Regions from separate parts of the Amycolatopsis sp. NPDC004368 genome, predicted to be linked through region 1. Evidence: riboswitches for the same ligand, from Rfam matches in the RefSeq annotation. Region 1 holds a riboswitch; each other region holds the start of a gene.

Region 1 (6,141 bases):
TGCAGCTTCTCCTCACGCGCGGCCAGCTGGTCGAGCTTGCGCTCCAGCCGCCCGAGCTCCTTCTGCGCCGCCCGGATCTCGGCGTTGCTGCGCTTGGCCTCGGCCTTGTCCGGAGCCGCCTCCTCGCGCCGCGGCGCCACGTCCTTCAGCTTCGTGCGGCGGTCGAGGTACTCCTCGATGCCGCCGGGCAGGTTCGTCACGTGGCCGTCGCCGAACAAGGCCACGGTGATGTCGCAGACGCGTTCCACGAGGTAACGGTCGTGCGAGACCACGACCATCGTGCCGGGCCAGCCGTCGAGCAGGTCTTCGAGCTGCTGCAGGGTGTCGATGTCGAGGTCGTTGGTGGGCTCGTCGAGCAGCAGCACGTTGGGCTCGGCCATCAGCAGCCGGCACAGCTGCAGCCGGCGCCGCTCGCCGCCCGACAGGTCACCGACGGGCGTCCACTGCCGTTCGGGCGGGAAACCGAGCTTCTCGCCCAGCTGCGAAGCCGTCATCTCCTGCTTGCCGAACACGACGCGCCCGGCCACCTGCTCGATGGCCTGCAGCACCCGCAGGTCGCCCGGCAGGTCGTCGAGCTCCTGGCGCAGGTGCGCGAGCGCCACGGTCTTGCCCTCGACGCGCCGTCCGGTCTCCGGCTCGACGTCGCCGCCCAGCAGCTTGAGCAGCGAGGTCTTGCCCGAGCCGTTCACGCCGACGAGACCCACTCGGTCACCCGGCCCGATGCGCCACGTCACGTGGTCGAGCAGCGTGCGGTCGCCGACGGACAGCGACACGTCTTCCAGCTCCAGCACCGTTTTGCCGAGGCGGCGTTTGGCGAACGCCATCAGCTCCACGGAGTCGCGCAGCGGCGGCACGTCGGCGATCAGCGCCTCGGCGGCTTCCACGCGGTAGCGCGGCTTCGACGAGCGCGCCTGCGGGCCGCGGCGCAGCCACGCCAGCTCCTTGCGCGCCAGGTTCTGCCGCTTCTCCTCGGCCGTCGCGGCCAGGCGCGCCCGCTCGGCGCGCGCGAAGATCCAGTCGGCGTAACCGCCTTCGTACTGCTCGACGCGCCCGTTCGCGACTTCCCACGTGAGGCTCGCGACGGTGTCGAGGAACCACCGGTCGTGGGTCACGACCACCACGGCGATGCGGCGGGACAGCAGGTGGTCGGCCAGCCAGCGGACACCTTCGACGTCCAGGTGGTTGGTGGGCTCGTCAAGCACCACGAGGTCGAGCTCACCGGTCAGCGCGGCCGCCAGCGCGACGCGCCGGCGTTCGCCACCGGAGAGGTTGGCGGTCGGGGTGTCGAGACCGATGGCCGTGATCCCCAGACCGTCCACAATGGACCGCACGCGGGCGTCGGCGGCCCATTCGTGTTCGGCGCCGTAGCGCTCCAGCACGACGTCACCGACCGTGCTGCCGTGCGGCAGTTCGGTTCGCTGCGTGACGACGGCCATGCGCAGGTCGCGAACGTGGCTCACGCGACCGGAATCCGGCTCGCTGATGCCCGCGAGCACTTCCAGCAGCGTCGTCTTGCCGCCGCCGTTGAGACCGACCACGCCGATGCGCTGCCCGGCGGCGACGCCGAGCGAAACACCGTCCAGCAACGGTTTCACGCCGTACGACTTGCTCACCGACTCCAGGTTGACCAGGTTGGCCATCCGATTCAGCCGATCCTTTCCACAGTGGACAGAAGGGTCACGCGTGCACGCGCGGCGGCGTGCCCCGGGGCGCGTCGTCGCCGCCGACCAGCCGGGCACCGGGCACGGGGCCGTGGGCGACGCGCACCGTGCGGCACACGCCGGCGCCGGACAGCTCGGCCGCCACCTCGACGGCGGCCTGCGCGTCGGCGCAGAGGAACGCGCACGTGGGCCCCGAGCCGGACACGCAGCCGGCCAGGGCACCCGCGTTCACACCGGCGCGCAGCGTACGGCGCAGGCCGGGACGCAGGGACACGGCGGCCGCCTGCAGGTCGTTGCCCAGCAGCAGCGCGAGCTGACGGGGGTCGCCCGACGCCAGTGCCTCGACGACCGGCGTGTGCGAGCCGATGCGCGGCGGGTTGCCGTCGGTGCGCAGCCGGTCGAGCTCCTTGAACACCTTCGGCGTCGACAGGCCTTCGGAGTCGAACGCGAGCACCCAGTGGAACGTGTGGCGCGAGAGCACCGGCACGAGCTGCTCACCGCGGCCGGTGCCGAGCGCGGTGCCGCCGTAGAGCGCGAAGGGCACGTCGCTGCCGAGCTTGCCCGCGATGGCGGCCAGCTCGTCGCGCGTCACGTCGAGCTTCCACAGTGAGGCCAGGCCCACGAGCGTCGCCGCGGCGTCGGCACTGCCGCCCGCCATACCGCCGGCGACGGGGATGCCCTTGCGCAGCACGATCCGCACCTTGGGGTCGTCGCCCTCGGGGCGCCCGGTGTAGAGGGAGAGCTCCTGGGCCGCGCGCCAGGCGAGGTTGGTGGCATCGGTGGGCACCGAGCCTTCCCCCTCGCCGTAGACCTCGAGCCCGGGATCGTCGGTGGCCGCGACGGTCACCTCGTCCGTGAGCGACAACGCCTGGAACACGGTGACCAGGTCGTGGTAACCGTCCTCACGCAGGTCACCGATCGCCAGGTGCAGGTTGACCTTGGCCGGGACCCGGACGGTGACTGGTGGTGGAACTACGGCGAGCACCCGTCAAGCCTACGTGGCCGGACGCCTGGGCTCCCCACCAGGAGAAAACAGCCGTTTTCAGGACGCGTGTCCCAACCCTTCGGACACGTCCCCGCCACTTTCGGACTTCGTGTCCGGCGCGGGCCCGCGCACCACCTCGTAGCGCAAGTGGGTCACGTCGCGGTCGGTCCACTGCCGGACCTGGCGCAGCTCGACGTGGGTGTCGCCGAACAACCGCCGCCCACGGCCCAGCAGCACCGGCACGAGGTGGATCTCCAGCTCGTCGAGCAAATCCGCACGCAGCAACGCTTGCGCCGCGCCGGCGCCGTGCACCAGCACCGCCCGCCCGCCCGCGGCGGCCCGCGCGTCGGCCACGCACTCGCCGACGTCGGTGTAGAACCGCGCGCTACCGGGCGGTGTGTCGTCCGGTTCGACGTGGTGCGTCAGGACGTTGATCGCCACGCCGTCGTGGTGGTCGCCCTGCCACCGCCCGGCCAGCTCGAACGTGCGCCGGCCCGAGATCACGGCACCGGTCGCCAAGGCCTCGCGGTAGATCTCACCGCTGGGCCCGTCGCCGAAACGGTCGTCGAGCCAGTTGAACAGCCGCCCGCCGCCCTCGCCGAGCTCCTGCCCACGCCGATCGTCGGGCCCGGTGATGAACCCGTCGAGGGACATCGACATGTACAGCCGGATCGGTCCGCCGTGGTGCGTCATGTGATCCTCCTCGTGTCGCCGGACACGAGGACGTCGAACGAGCTCCCCGGAAATCGACAGGGCCCCTCGAATCCGCGAGGGGCCCTCTCGATTCCGGAAGACCGTGGCTCAGGCGGCGACGCTCTGCGGACCGCGGGCGGCCTGCGTCACGTGGGCACCGCGGTCGGCGATCCACGCCAGCGCCGCGTCGGCCCGCTCACCGCGGACACCCACGCGGAAGCGGGCGATCGGGGTGTCACCGATGCGGGTCAGGCCGCCGCCGATGGTGGCGAGCTCCACGTCGAAGCGGCCGGCCGCCTCGGGCAGCAGCGCGCCGACGGACGCGAAGCCGATCAGCACGATGTCGGCGGACCGGTCGTACTTGGCGGTCTGCGCCCGGGCCGTTTCGATGGCCGGCAGCACCGCCTGCGCGGTCCAGCTGCCGGGGGAGGCGATGAGGTCGAGCACGTGGCCGCGTTCGACGACCGCGCCGTCTTCGAGCACCGCGACGTCGTCGCAGACGCGGCGGACGACACCGGCGTCCGGCGTGGTGAGCAACACCGTGGTGCCCAGCTCGGCGCGTGCCCGGTCGAGCACGGCCAGCACGGCGCCGGCTTCCTCGGGGGCGATGCCGGCGGTGGGGTCGTCGGCGAGCAGCACGGCGGGGCCGGCGGCGAGCGCCTTGGCCACGGCGACCCGGCGCAGCTGGCCGGGCGTGAGGTCGGCCGGCTTCTGCGCGGCGCGGGCGGTGAGGCCCACGAGGTCGAGCAGGTTGCCGACGCGGCTCTTGCGCTGCGGGCCGTCGACGCCGAGCTGCTCCAGCGGCGTGGCGATGTTGCCGGCGACGGTGCGCTCGGCGAGCAGCTCCGGCTTGGTGCCGACCACACCCAGCTGACGGCGAACCTCGCGCAGCCGGCGGCCGTCGAGTGCACCGGTGTTGAGGCCGTCGAGCCGCACAACACCGCGGTCGGGGCGCTCCTGCAGCGCGATGCAGCGGGCGAGGGTGGACTTGCCGGAGCCGGCGGGGCCCACCACACCGAAGAGGGAACCGGCCTGCACGTCCACGCTCACATCGCGCAGCGCGGAAACCGGATTTCCGTTGAGGGGAAAGGACTTGGACACGTTTTCGACAGTGATCACGAAGGAAGCTCCAGGCATGGGGCGCAGCGCCGTTTCCGGGCGCGCCGGGCGTCACCGAATCACCGTCCTTTTCGGACGGTGCGCAGAATTGCGTGAATAAGGATCAGGCGATGACCATGGAGCGTCGACACGCACTTACCGTGCGGCGACCTTCGTCAACAACACGCCGTCGGGTCAACAGGAGCGGGCGGGCTACCCTCTTCATCGGAAACAGCCTCCATCGGTCCTGGCTGTAGCACCTGCCCCACGGAGGGTGGTTGCTGCGACTTCGGCGAGCCAGGTCTCTCAGTCGCTCGGGATGGACTTTCTGAGTAAAGCCGATCCCATTGGGTGAACGCAAGCGCGTTGGTGCAGATCACACGAGTGGTGGTGCCCGAATACCGGGACACCCGCAGTCACATCGTGGACCCCGAATGCTCCGGCACCGAACTTCCTCGGCCCGCCAACCGCCGTCGCTCTTTCCACTGTGGACTGTTCCATTCCCTGGTGCAGCGAGGATTTTCGTCGTGAATGCGCTCGCGATCGGGCCCGGTTGGTAACTGACGGTTCGGCGAACTACCTCGCGAGGGCGAGACATCGCGTCTTCCCGACCGGACTCTTGTCCCGCCGGTGAGCCGTTCACGGGCGTCCGCCACCCCCGTTGTGATACAGCCGTATCAGATACAGTCGTACCACGAAAGCGAGGGAGCACGATGCCGCGACGGGTCGACCACGAGCAACGCCGGCGCGAGATCGCGATGGCGGTGTGGCGCATCGCGGCCGAGCGCGGCCTGGAATCGGTGAGCCTGCGCGAGGTGGCCGCCGAAGCCGGCGTGTCGCTGCGGCTGGTGCAGTACTACTTCGAGACGAAGCACAACCTGCTCGTACTCGCCCTGCGCTACCTCCACGAACGCGGCGAGCAGCGCACCCAGGCCCGCGTGGCCGCGCAGCTGGACCAGAGCGTGCGCGGCGTCGCACGGACGCTGCTCACCGAACTGCTCCCGCTCGACGCCGAACGCTCGCTGTCCTTGCGCGTGCACCGCGCCTACTTCAGCCGCACCCACAGCGACCCGGCGCTGGCGAAACTGTTCGTCGCCGCCGAAACACCCGTGGAGGACCTGCTCACCAGCCTGCTCCGCCGCGCCGCCCTGCCCCCGGGGATCCAGCCCCGGCACGAGGCGAACCTGCTGGTCGCGGGCATCACCGGCCTGGGCCTCGACGTGCTGCACGGCCGCTTCACCCCGGCCGAGGCCATCGCGACACTCGACTACCACCTCGGCCGGTTGTTCGGCCCGAGTCAGGCTTGAGCGAGCCGTACGAAGTCGTGCACGTCGAGCTGCTCGCCGCGGGTCTTCGGGTCGATTCCGGCGGCCACGAGCAGCTCACCGGCGCGGTCGGCCGACCCGGCCCAACCGGCGAGAGCCGCGCGCAGCGTCTTGCGGCGCTGGGAGAACGCGGCGTCCACCACCTCGAACAGCCGCTGGCGGTCCACGCCTTCGCGGGGCGTGCCGCGTTCGAAGGCCACGAGGGAAGAGTCGACGTTCGGCACCGGCCAGAACACCGAGCGCGGCACGGCACCGACCTTGCGCGCGGGCCCGTACCAAGCGAGCTTCACACTCGGCACGCCGTAGATCCGGCTGCCGGGTCCGGCGGCCATGCGGTCGGCGACCTCGGTCTGGACCATTACCAGACCCCGCGCCAGCG
Region 2 (6,141 bases), on a different contig from region 1:
CTCGACGTGCTCGGACCGCGCTACGTCACGGCGCGGGCGGCCGCGGAGCAGGACGGCACGATGATCAACAACAGTTCCGTGGTGCTGAGGGCGACCACGGCGGTGGGGAGGGTGCTGCTGACCGGAGACGTGGAACTGGCCGCGCAGGCCGACTTGCTGGCCGAGGGGGTGGACCTGCACGCCGAAGTGCTGAAAGTGCCGCATCACGGATCTCGGTACTCGTTGCCACAGTTCCTCGCGGCGGTGGGAGCGCGGGCCGCGATGATCAGCGTGGGTGCGGGCAACAGCTACGGACATCCGGCAAAGTCCACAGTGGACGTACTGGGCACGCTGGGTGTGCTCGTGACGCGGACCGATGTGGACGGAGACACGGCGGTGGTGCCCGGAGACGGCGGGCCGGCCGTGGCCCGCCGGGGTGAGCCGCGCGGACCGCCCCGGTGAGGAGCGGCCCGCGGGCCCGTCGTCAGGTCAGTAGCCGAGCGCCTTGGCGACGGCCGCGGCCGACGGCGGCACGGTCGCCTTGGGGCCGATGCGGCCTTCGACGGCGTCGAGCGTCTTGAGGCCGTCGCCGGTGATGAGCAGCACGGTCTCGGCGTCGGGGTCGAGCTTGCCGGTCTCCACGAGCTTCTTCGCCGTCGCGACGGTCACGCCGCCCGCGGTCTCGGTGAAGATGCCTTCGGTGCGCGCGAGCAGCCGGATGCCCTCCACGACCTCCTCGTCGCTCACGTCCTCGATCGCGCCGCCGGTGCGGTTCACGACGTCGAGCACGTAGGGGCCGTCGGCGGGGTTGCCGATGGCGAGCGAGCGGGCGATGGTGTCCGGTTTCACGGGCTGCACCACGTCGTGGCCGGCGCGGAACGCCGTCGAGACGGGGGAGCAGCCGGTGGCCTGGGCGCCGAAAACCTTGTAGGGGCTGGCTTCCACGAGGCCGAGCTGGCCGAGCTCGCGGAAACCCTTGTCCACCTTGGTCAGCTGCGAGCCCGACGCGATGGGCACCACGATCTGCTGCGGCAGGCGCCAGCCGAGCTGCTCGGCGACCTCGTAGCCGAGCGTCTTGGAGCCTTCGGAGTAGTACGGGCGGACGTTGACGTTCACGAACGCCCACGTCGGGTGCTCGGCGGCCAGCTCGGTGGCGAGGCGGTTGACGTCGTCGTAGTTGCCGTCGACGGCGACGAGGTCACCGTCGTAGACCGCGGTCGTGAGGATCTTGGCGCGCTCGAGGTTGCTCGGGATCAGCACGACCGACTTCCAGCCGGCGCGGGCCGCGGCGGCGGCCGTCGCGTTGGCCAGGTTGCCGGTCGAGGGACACGCGAGGACCTCGAAGCCGAACTCGCGGGCCGCGGCCAGCGCGACGGCGACCACGCGGTCCTTGAAGGAGTGCGTGGGGTTGCCGGTGTCGTCCTTGACCCACACGGTCTTCAGGCCGAGGGCCTTGGCCAGCCGGTCGGCCTTGACCAGGCGGGTGCCGCCGGGTTCGGTGTTCGGGATCTCCTCGACGGTCGAGGGGACGGGAAGGAGCTTCTTGTAACGCCAGATGTTCTTGGGGCCGGCTTCGATGTCTTCGCGGCGCACGCGGCCGAAGTCGTAGGCGACCTCGAGCGGGGAGAAGTCCTCCGCGGACACGAACTCCGGGGCGAGCGGCTGCCGGTGGCCCTCTTCCTTCGACACCAGTTCGACGGCAGGACCGAGGTCCAGGGTCTTCTTGGTGGAGGACGTTCCGAGGGTTGCAGTCATCGCGAGGTTCCTTTCCTCATCTGCCCCGCCGAAGCGGGCCGGAATTGGCACCGTGGTCGTCAGCTATCCCGCAAATTCGGGAAGACAGGCTGTACGCCGGTTGCCGGGGCTTCGTCGGGCCGTTCCCTCTGCCCCTCTGGATGAGCGGTGTTCAGTTGTCGGCGCGCCGCGGTGTTCGGGTCGAGCGGGCGCTGCCTCGGGTACACCGTACGACATGGCGATCACCTCGTGCCACGGTGGCGGCGCACATCACCGAAGACGGTGTGTGGCCGGGCGGGTGAGAGGATGGTGGGGTGACCACCGCACCCGCGCCGCTGCACCTCGTCCTCGGTGAGGAAGAACTGCTCATCGAGCGGGCTGTCCGCTCGTCGCTGGACGCCGCGCGGGCTGTGGACTCGACGGCCGAAATGACGCGCAACCGGGTGTCGGAACTCACACCGCCGGTGCTCGCCGAGCTGGTGAGCCCCTCGCTGTTCAGCGAGGGGCGGGTCATCGTGCTCGACGCGGCGCAGGACATCTCGCAGGAGCTGGCGGACGCGGTGCTGGCGTACCTCAAGGCGCCCGCCGACGGGATCGTGCTCGTGGTCGTGCACAACGGCGGCGGGCGCAGCAAGGCCGCCAAGGCGCTGCCCGCGGCGCTGAAAAAGGCGGGCGCGGAGATCACCGAGTGCCCGAAGCTCACGAAGCCCGCCGAGCGGGAGTCGTTCGTGCGCAACGAGGTGCGTCGCGCCGGCGGCAAGATCGACGCGGCGGGCGTGCTGGCGCTGATGGATACCGTCGGCTCGGACCTGCGCGAGCTGTCCTCCGCGGCGACGCAACTCGTCGCCGACACCGGCGGCGTGGTCGACGAGCAGGCCGTGCGCCGCTACCACACGGGCCGCGCCGACGTGACCGGCTTCGCCGTGGCCGAGAAGGCCGTCGGCGGCGACTACGCGGCGGCGCTGGAGTCGCTCCGCTGGGCCATGCAGCTGGGCGTGCCGCACGTCCTGGTCGCCGACGCCCTCGCCGACGCGGTCCGCACCATCGCGCGCGTGTCCGCGGCCGGCCGCGGCAACCCGAACCAGATGGCGGGCGAGCTGGGCATGCCGCCGTGGAAGATCCGCAAGGCGCAGGGCCAGTCGCGCGGGTGGAACCAGGACGGCCTCGCCACCGCCATGCGCGTGGTCGCCCGCCTGAACGCCGAGGTCAAGGGCGCGGCGGCCGACGCGGACTACGCGCTGGAACGCGCGGTGGTCGAGGTCGTGGCCGCGAAGGGTGAACGCTGACCCTGCTCAGGCGGGGTTCGGGCTGTCGGCACGCGGGCTGAGTCGGCCGCAAGCGCCATGCGGGGCCGGTCGCTAGCCGCGCCGGAGGCTGCGCGGTCGCAGGTCCGGGATTGATCGCCTTTTCGGCTTCCGGGCCCAGCCTTCTCGTCCAAGCGAAGCGCAGGGCTCAGGTGGGTCCCGGCTGGGCGGGAAATGCTCGGTGATGGGCTGGCCTGACTTCGTCGGACGGCGGGCTCAGCGTGCAATTGAGCACGCTGTGGAGCGCGAGCTGAGCTGCGAGCGGGCTTGGCCGGAAATGCTCAGTGACGGCTGGCCGGGCCCGAGTCGTCGGAACGGCCGGCTCAGCGGCGGAGCCGAGGATGCTGTGGAGGGCGGGCTGAGGTGCTTGCGGGCTGGGCGGGAAACGCTTGGTGATCAGCGGCCTGACTTGTCGGGAGGCTGGCCCGGCGTGCGGTGGAGCACGCCGTGGAGCGCGGGCTGAGGTGCCTGCAGGCCGGGCGGGGAAGCGCTCGGCGATCCGCTGGTCCAGGTTGTCGGAACACGGCCCGGCGTCGTCGAGCGCGGGCGGCTGCGATGGCACGAAAAAGGCCCGGTGACCAGCCGATCACCGGGCCTCTTCAGGTCTGACTGAACGCGATCAGCTCAGAGCTGGTTCGCACGCTTCGCGAGCGCCGACTTCTTGTTGGCGGCCTGGTTGGCGTGGATGACGCCCTTGGTGACGGCCTTGTCGAGCTTGCGGGCCGCGTCGCGCTGGAGCTCGAGGGCCTTGTCCTTGTCGCCGGCCTCGGCGGCTTCGCGGAACTTGCGGATCGCGGTCTTCACCGAGGAGCGGATGGCCAGGTTGCGCTGGCGGGCCTTCTCGTTGGTGGTGATGCGCTTGATCTGGGACTTGATGTTGGCCATGAAGGCGTCCTGCTTTCGTCTCGGTGAAGGTCGCTGCCGCGGTGAAGTGGCTCCGGGCGCCTGAAGCGGAGAAGCAGGCGCAGCCGGGTTTCCTCCCTGACGGAAAGCCGCACGGCAACGAACGGAAATGCTAACAGGCCTGCTCGCGGGCCCTGTGGGCGGCCCGGCGTGATCGCTTCGGCTATGCTGGGCGGTGGTAGTGCCTAGGGTTCCGCCGCCGGCTCGCGCGAACAAGCAGCACACCACAACCAGGGCCGGCGGGGCTGGTCCGAGCGGCACCGTCGGCGCGGCCGGAAGCCCGCCGTTCATCTGACGGGACAAAAGCCTGGAGGACCCGGTCTCTCGCGTGCGCGGGGGACTCGAAGGGGTCCGGTGAACACCACTGCTTTGTCGTTCGTCCTCGTCGCCGCGGTCGTGCACGCGGGGTGGAACCTCGCGGCCAAGCGGGTGACCTTCGGTGGGCCGCGGTTCGTGTGGCTGTACTACACCGTGTCGGCCGTCTTGATGGTTCCCGTGACGATCACCTTGCTGCTGGTCGAAAATGAGCGTCCACAGTGGACTTGGTTGCTCGCCGCGGTGGTGACGGCCGTGCTGCACGTGGGGTACGGCACCGTGTTGCAGCGCGGGTACGTGGTGGGGGACCTGTCGATCGTGTACCCGCTGGCGCGCGGCACCGGGCCGTTGCTGTCGGTGCTGGCGGCTGTGCTGGTGCTGCACGAGCGTCCCGGGGTGCTGGGGCTGGTCGGGGCGCTGCTGGTGGTGGCGGGCGTGCTCGTGATCAGCCTCGGTGGCAGCGGGGGAGACCCGAAAGCCCAGCGCGCGGGCGTGTTCTACGGCGTGCTCACCGGGGCGACGATCGCGGCCTACACGCTGTGGGACGCCCACTCCGTGACGACGCTCGCCGTCCCGCCGCTCGTGTACTTCGGCATGGGTGCGGTGGTGCAGAGCGCGCTGCTCGCGCCCGCCGCGCTGCGTGACCGCGCGGAGGTGGCGAAGCTGTGGCGGGAGCACCGCAAGGAGACGCTGATCGTCGGGATCGCTTCGCCCGCGGCGTACCTGCTGGTGCTGTACGCGCTGCGGCTGGCGCCGGTCAGCCTGGTCGCGCCGGCGCGGGAGCTGTCGATCGTGCTGGGCGGGCTGGCGGCGTGGTTCGTGCTCGGCGAGCGCAACGCGGCGCGCCGGCTGGCGGGGTCGGTGGTGGTGCTGGCCGGGATCGTCGCGATTGCGGTGGCCTGAGTCGCTCCGGTAGGCAGGACGCATGCACGTACTGAGCAGCCGGGTCCTGATCCACCCGCGCGACCCGGAGGTCTCCACCGCGTTCTACCGCGACACGCTCGGGCTGGCCATCCAGCGCGAGTTCCCCGGCGGCACGGTCTTCTTCGCGGGCGGCGGCTCGATCGAGGTCGTCGGCCGCAACGACGCGGCGCCTTCGCCGGCCGTCGACATCTGGTTGCAGGTCCCCGACCTGCCGGCGGCGCTGGAGGAACTGGCCGCCCGCGGCGTCACGCCGGTCCGCGGGGCGCAACGCGAGCCGTGGGGCCTCGACGAGGCCTGGATCACCGACCCGGACGGCATGCGCATCGTGCTGGTGCAGGTGCCGGCCGACCACCCGCTGCGCCGGGATCCGCGCTAGCCCCGAGGCCGGTGGTGGGGTCGACCTGCTGCTGGTGGCGCGAGCGGCGGGGCCGGACTGCGCGGGCTGTGGGGTGCGCTGGCCGGAACGGTGCCGCGGCCGCCGGTTCCGGACTAGGGATCACCGGGCGAGTGATCCGGTCCGGTCGGACCCGGATGGGATGCGCATCGTGCTCGTGCGCGTGTCGGCCCGGTCATCCGCTGCGCCGGGATCCGCGCTAGGCCCGAGCCGGTGGTGGGGTCGACCTGCTGCTGGTGGCGCGAGCGGCGGTGCCGGACTGCGCGGGCTGTGGGGTGCGCCGGCCAGGCGGTGCCGCGGCCGCCGGCACCGGACGCGGATGGGGCGCGCATCGTGCTGGTCTGGTGCCGGCCGACCGCTCGCTGCGCCGGGATCCGCGCTGGGCCCGGGGCCGATGGTGCGATCGAGCAGCGGCTCGTCGCGCGCGCAGCTGGACCGGTCTGGACGGGCCGTGAGTGCGCCGGCCAGGGCTGTGCCGCGGCCGCCGGCCCGGACCACCGCGCAGGTGATCCGGGCCGGCACGACCACCGCGGTCCGTTGCCAGCGAGCAGGCCCGATGAGCGGCCCACCTGGACGTCGACGAGACCG
Region 3 (6,141 bases), on a different contig from region 1:
GTAGTGCTCCGGCCGTCCCGGCGTTGAGCACGAATCGGCGTCGGGACGGCCGCTTTCTCACGTGTAACGCTCCTTGTCCGTCAGCGATGGGCAAGCTGGGCCGAGTGCGCGCACGCCGCACAGGCCTGGGGGAGAGTCGCAAGTGAGTCCTGCCGGTAAGAGAGCCGTTCTGATCGGGGGCGCGGTCGCGATGGTCGCGATCGTCGCGGCGGCGGTGGTGCTGCTGACCGGCGGTTCCGCGCCCGTGGCGAAGGCGGACGATCCGATCCAGACCACGGTCGCCGCGGGACCGACCGCTCCCGACCCGACGTCGGCGGCGCAGCTGTACCTGAACGACTTCGCGGGCCACAACACCGACGACGCGAGCCTGATCACCGACGACCCGCACGGCTCGGCCGCCGCGCTGCGCGACGCCTGGAACACGCTCAAGCCGGTCGGGCTGCAGGCCAAGCTGGGCAAGGTCGCCGACCCGGCCGCGACCGGGTCGAAGACGACCGCCGCGTACACCCTGACCTGGGACCTCGGCCCCGGACACGTGTGGTCCTACGACGGCAGCCTCGACCTCGTGCACGCCGGCGACAGCTGGCGGGTGCACTGGGTGCCGACCGCGCTGCACCCGAAGCTGCAAGCCGGCCAGCGGCTCGTGATCGCGACCGCCGCGGCCGACGAGGCGGCGGTGGTCGACCGCGACGGCAAACCGGTGGTCATCGCCGGCCCCGGCGGCACCCACCTCGACCCGGCCGCGAAGTTCCCGCTGCTCACGCAGGCGCTGACCGGACAGGGCACCGCGAAGCCGTCCGACACCTTCGCCGTGCAGCGCGTGGACACCGCCGGCAAGGTGCTCGAAACGCTCTTCGGCAAGGTCGAGGACGGGCAGGCGGCGGTGAAGTCCACGGTGAGCATCGCCGTGCAGAACGCGGCCCAGTCGGCCGTCGACTCCTACCGCGGCAAGGCCGTGATCGTGGCGGTCCAGCCGTCGACGGGCGGGGTGCTCGCGGTGGCGCAGAACGCGGCGGCGGGCACCAGCCCCTCGGCCCTCAACGGCCTGTACGCGCCGGGCTCGACGTTCAAGATCGTGACCGCGACCGCGGCGCTGGAAGCCGGCGTCGTGACCAAGGATTCGCAGGTGCCGTGCCCGCTCACCGCGCGGATCGGCACCCGCACGATCTCCAACGAGGGGTTCGACCTCGGCACCACCACCGTGCACCGGGCGTTCGCGCACTCGTGCAACACCTCGTTCGGCCGGCTCGCTTCGCAGCTGCCGCCCGACGCGCTCGCGAACGCCGCCAACCAGTACGGCCTCAACGCCGACTTCGAGATCCCCGGCCTGACCACCGAACTGGGCAAGGTCGGCCCCGCCGGCAGCGCCGACGAGCAGGTGGAGGACGGCATCGGCCAGGGCACCGTGCAGGTGAGCCCGTTCGGCGAGGCGCTGATGGCCGCGACGGTGGCCGCGGGCAAGGCGGTGACGCCGAAGCTGTGGCAGGGCGACGACGGCGCGACCACGGTGAACTACGGCTACCACGCGCCGTCGGCGAGTGTGCTGGCCTCGCTGCGCACGATGATGCGCGAGGTCGTCACCGGAGGCACCGCCACCGGACTGGCGCGCTCGGGCACCGTGTTCGGCAAGACCGGCACCGCGCAGTTCGGCGACGGCGCCGAGGCGCACGGCTGGTTCGTGGGCTACCGCGGTGACGTCGCGTTCTGCGTGTTCCTGGAAGGCGGCAACGACTCCGGCCCGGCCGTGACGCTCGGGGCGAAGTTCCTCGCCGGCGTGAAGTAGCACTTCGGGCGTGACGTTTCGGCGGCGGCCGAAGCTTCGGGCTCCTACCGTGGAGGCATGGAGACCGTCGCGCTGGCCGAGGTGGCCGCGGTGCTCGCCGACCCGAGCCGGGCGACGATGTGCCTCGCCCTGCTGGACGGGCGCGCCTGGACGGTCGGCGAGCTGGCCGCGGCGGCGCGGGTCGCGGTGTCGACCGCGAGCGAGCACGTGACGAAGCTGCACGACGCGGGGTTCGTCGCGCGGGTGAAGCAGGGCCGTCACGCGTACGTCCGCATCGCCGACCCGCGCGTGGCCGAGCTGATCGAGCGCCTGGCGCAGCACGCCGAGCACCGCGAACCGGTGGGGCTGAAGGCGTCCCTGCGCACGCAGCGCCTGAGTTTCGCGCGCAGCTGCTACGACCACCTCGCCGGCACCGTCGGCGTCGCGCTGCGCGAAGGCCTGATCGCGAGCGGGATCGTCGGCACCGGCGACGGGCTCACGCTCACCCCGGCCGGGCGCGAGGTGCTCGGCGAGCTCGGCGTCGCCGTGCCGGAGCACGGCCGGCGCCCGCTACTGCGCGACTGTCTGGATTGGACGGAGCGGCGCGACCACCTCGCCGGCGCCGTGCCCGCCGCGATCCTGGCGCGCGCGGTCGACGCGGGATGGGTCACGCGTGATCGGCAACGCGCGGTGCGCCTGCGGCCTTCGGCGGCGCGGCCGTTTGCCGCGCTCGGTGTCGATCTGGCAACCCTGGGTGGCTCTCCCGCGGCCTAACACACCTCTTTGCCCGAGTTGTCCGGTGGTGCACGAACGAGTGAGCGCCTCCGTTTCTCTATTCTGGAAGCCCACGGTGACCGGAGGGGGGCGGAGATGGACCAGCTTCCCCTGCTGCTCGGGATCGGCGGAGTGGTGCTGCTCGCGTCGGTGGTCGCCGTGCGCGTGTCGATCCGGCTGGGCCTGCCCTCGCTGCTGCTGTACCTCGGCATCGGCGTGGCGCTGGGCGAATCGGGCTTCGGCATCCGGTTCGACAACCCCGGCCTCACCCAGTCACTCGGGCTGGCCGCGCTCGTCATGATCCTCACCGAAGGCGGGCTCACGACGCGGTGGCAGGCCGTGAAACCCGCGCTGGGGCTGGGGATCCTTTTGTCCACAGTGGCCGTGGCCGTGAGCATCGCGGTCACCGGCGCGGCGCTGCACTGGCTGCTCGGCCTCGACTGGCGGCTCGCGCTGCTGTGGGGTTCGGTGCTCGCCTCGACCGACGCCGCGGCGGTGTTCTCGGTGCTGCGGAGGGTGGGGGTGCGGCCGAAGCTCGTCGGCGCGCTCGAGCTGGAGTCGGGCATCAACGACGCGCCCGCGTACATCGCGGTGATCGTGCTCGCGTCGACCGATGCGGTGGACTGGACCCTGCCGCTGTTGGTCGTTTACGAACTCGCCGCCGGCCTGGCGATCGGCCTGCTCTTCGGCTGGCTGGGCGCGATGGCGCTGCGCCGGGCCGCGCTGCCGGCCACCGGTCTCTACCCCCTGGCGACGGTGGCGGTGTGCATCCTCGCGTACTCCTCGGGGCAGCTGGCGCACGCGTCGGGGCTGCTCGCCACCTACGTCGCCGGGCTGGTGCTGGGCAACTCGAAGCTGCCGCACCGGTCCGACACGCTCTCGTTCGCCGAAGGCCTCGGCTGGATCGCGCAGATCGGACTGTTCGTGCTGCTCGGGCTCTTCGCCTCGCCGAGCCGGCTGCTGGAGACGGTGGTGCCCGGCCTCGTCGCGGGCGCGGTGGTGCTGCTGCTCGCGCGGCCGCTGTCGGTGGTGATCGCCCTGCTGCCGTTCCGGCTGCCCTGGCGCGAACAGACGTTCCTCTCGTGGGCGGGCCTGCGCGGGGCCGTGCCGATCGTGCTCGCGATGATCCCGCTCTCGCAGGGCCTGCCGGGCGCGGGGCAGCTGGTCGACGCCGTGTTCGTGCTGGTCATCGTGCTCACGCTGCTGCAGGGGGCCACGCTCGGGCCGTTCGCGCGGCTTCTGGGCCTCGCGAAGACCTCCGAGGCCCAGGAGATCGAGGTGGACGCCGCGCCGCTGGACGAGCTGGGCGCCGAGCTGCTGCAGGTGCGGATCCAGAAGGGCTCGAAGCTGCACGGCGTGTACATCTCCGAGCTCGGCCTGCCCCCAGGCGCCACCGTGAGCCTCGTGGTCCGCCGCGGCGCCGGCTTCACCCCGCAGAAGACCAGCCGGCTCCAGGAGGACGACCAGCTGCTGGTCGTCACCACGGCGCGGGACCGCGACGCGACCGAACGCCGCCTCCGCGCGGTCGACCGGGCCGGGCGGCTGGCCCGGTGGCGGGGCGAGCTGGGTCGCTGACGTTCGCCGGCGGCGGGGCGTCATGCTGTGAGCGCCGTCTCAGATCACGGGACGGGGGTTTCTCCCGGGGCCCGGAATCGGTTACCTTCGAGCACAGGTCATGAGTGCCAGCGCGAAGCCCCGGCTTGCTGGCCGGCAACCCTCCTACCGCGGTGGGGTGCCCCGGGTGAGGACCGGGCCGGTCGCGATGTGCGGCGGGCAAGCGCGGGCCCCTCGCCGGGGGTCCCCCGGACTGCCGAGGAGGCACCGCCATGACTCTCGCCCTGGATCGTACCGAAACCCCCGCCGAAACCCTTGCCGCGCAAGAAGTTCCGGCGGTCGCGGGGGCGGCGCTGCACGTGCCGCTGGTGACCGGTGACGAGATCGGCTACGCGAACCTCGACCACGCGGCGAGCGCGCCCTGTCTCGACGCGGTGCGTTCGGCCGTCGACGAGTTCCTGCCCTGGTACGCGAGCGTGCACCGTGGCGCCGGCTTCGCGTCGCAGGTGTCCACCCGGCTTTACGAGCGCACGCGCGACATCCTGCGCCGGTTCGTCGACGCGCGTACCACCGACACCGTCGTGTTCACCCGCAACACCACCGATTCCTTCAACCTGCTGGCCCGCTCGCTGCCGCGGCGCACGTCGGTGGTCGTGTTCGACACCGAGCACCACGCCGCACTTTTGCCGTGGCGGGGCCCGAACGTGCGGCGCGTGCAGCTGCCGCGCACGCGCCTGGCCGCGGTGTCCGTTGTGGACGAAGCGCTCGCCGCCTGCCCGGAAGGTCCGCGGCTGGTGGTGGTCGCCGGCGCGTCGAACGTGACCGGCGAGCTGCTGCCCGTGGCCGAGATCGCCGCCGTGGCGCGGAAACACGGCGCGCGCGTGGCGCTGGACGCCGCGCAGCTCGCGCCGCACCGCCGGATTTCGCTGCGGGAGCTGGACGTCGACTACGTCGCGCTCTCGGGGCACAAGCTGTACGCGCCCTTCGGCGCCGGTGCGCTGATCGGCCGGTCCGACTGGCTGCGCGCCTCCGAGCCGTACCTCGCCGGCGGGGGCGCGACGAAGCTCGTGACCGAGGAAGCCGTCGTGTGGAACACGGGTGCCGAACGGCACGAGGCCGGTTCGCCCAACACTGTCGGCGTGTACGCGCTCGGCGTGGCGTGCGAGCGGCTGGCCGCGAACTGGACCGCGATCGGCGAGCACGAGGCCGCGCTGCTGGAGCGCCTGCGCAAGGGCCTGGCCGGCATCCCGGGCTGCGCCGAGCTGCGCCTGTTCGACGCGCCGGTCGACCGCGTCGGCACGGTGAGCTTCGTCGTCGACGGTTTCGAACCCGGCTGGCTCGCCGCGGTCCTCTCGGCCGAGTACGGCATCGGCGTGCGCGACGGCGCGTTCTGCGCCCACGTCGCCACCAAGCGCCTCATCGGCACGACCGGCCGCGAAGGACAGCAGGCCGTGCGCGTGAGCCTCGGCCTGGGCAGCACCGAAGAGCACGTGGACCGCGTCGTGCTGGCGCTGCGCCAGATCGTCGCCCGGGGTGCGCGCTGGGAGTACACGAAGGTCGACGGCCGCTGGGCGCCGGTCGGGGACCCGCGGGAGCTTCCGCCGTTCTGCGCCTGATCGCTGTGTTGGGCGTGTGGGAAGATCTTGGGGTTTCCGGGTTCCGCCGGCACTGCTGGGCTTCGCCGAACTGATCCTGGCCGCCGTTGCGGCTCGCGGCGGGGTCCGGCTCGGCGGCCGGTGAGTTCGTGAACCTCTCGGCGGTGCCGATGAAGCACGTCTACCTGGACTACTTCGGCACGACCGTGGGCGGCGAGCAGTTCCTGAGCCGGGACCCGCCGACCTGCACCTCGGCTCTGGACCGGCCCATCGCGCTCGCAGTGGTGGTGGCGATCGTCGTCGCCGGCTACGCCCGCGCCGGCGCGAAACCCGCGCGTCTCGCCCTGGCCCTCGCTGGTGGTGTGCCGGGAGTGCCGGTGCTCGACTTGGCCGGGTACGCGCAGTTCGGCCTGGCCGCCGAGACCCGCGGTCGCGTGCCGCCCGCGGTGGGGCTGG

Evidence for each region. Region 1 has a riboswitch for S-adenosylmethionine ahead of ACWEOE_RS04290 (methionine ABC transporter ATP-binding protein). Riboswitches for the same ligand answer to the same signal wherever they lie in the genome.
Region 2: it holds a riboswitch for S-adenosylmethionine, as region 1 does, so the genes downstream of both, thrC (threonine synthase) here and ACWEOE_RS04290 (methionine ABC transporter ATP-binding protein) in region 1, are expected to answer to the same signal.
Region 3: it holds a riboswitch for S-adenosylmethionine, as region 1 does, so the genes downstream of both, ACWEOE_RS17465 (aminotransferase class V-fold PLP-dependent enzyme) here and ACWEOE_RS04290 (methionine ABC transporter ATP-binding protein) in region 1, are expected to answer to the same signal.

The regions. Positions count from the first base shown of each region.
Region 1 is NZ_JBSGDT010000002.1:156,753-162,893, forward strand. Features, by position in the region: gene ACWEOE_RS04275 (ATP-binding cassette domain-containing protein) at 1-1,640, opposite strand, end outside; gene ACWEOE_RS04280 (4-(cytidine 5'-diphospho)-2-C-methyl-D-erythritol kinase) at 1,678-2,646, opposite strand; gene ACWEOE_RS04285 (dihydrofolate reductase family protein) at 2,704-3,339, opposite strand; gene ACWEOE_RS04290 (methionine ABC transporter ATP-binding protein) at 3,448-4,458, opposite strand; SAM riboswitch class I at 4,657-4,763, opposite strand; gene ACWEOE_RS04295 (TetR/AcrR family transcriptional regulator) at 5,151-5,744, shown strand; gene rsmA (16S rRNA (adenine(1518)-N(6)/adenine(1519)-N(6))-dimethyltransferase RsmA) at 5,735-6,141, opposite strand, start outside.
Region 2 is NZ_JBSGDT010000007.1:36,294-42,434, reverse strand. Features, by position in the region: gene ACWEOE_RS13060 (ComEC/Rec2 family competence protein) at 1-441, shown strand, start outside; gene thrC (threonine synthase) at 469-1,734, opposite strand; SAM riboswitch class I at 1,748-1,881, opposite strand; gene holA (DNA polymerase III subunit delta) at 2,028-2,999, shown strand; gene rpsT (30S ribosomal protein S20) at 3,642-3,902, opposite strand; gene ACWEOE_RS13040 (EamA family transporter) at 4,275-5,138, shown strand; gene ACWEOE_RS13035 (VOC family protein) at 5,161-5,535, shown strand.
Region 3 is NZ_JBSGDT010000010.1:188,767-194,907, forward strand. Features, by position in the region: gene ileS (isoleucine--tRNA ligase) at 1-4, shown strand, start outside; gene ACWEOE_RS17450 (penicillin-binding transpeptidase domain-containing protein) at 143-1,783, shown strand; gene ACWEOE_RS17455 (ArsR/SmtB family transcription factor) at 1,841-2,536, shown strand; gene ACWEOE_RS17460 (potassium/proton antiporter) at 2,633-4,111, shown strand; SAM riboswitch class IV at 4,208-4,322, shown strand; gene ACWEOE_RS17465 (aminotransferase class V-fold PLP-dependent enzyme) at 4,363-5,706, shown strand; gene ACWEOE_RS17470 (hypothetical protein) at 5,793-6,141, shown strand, end outside.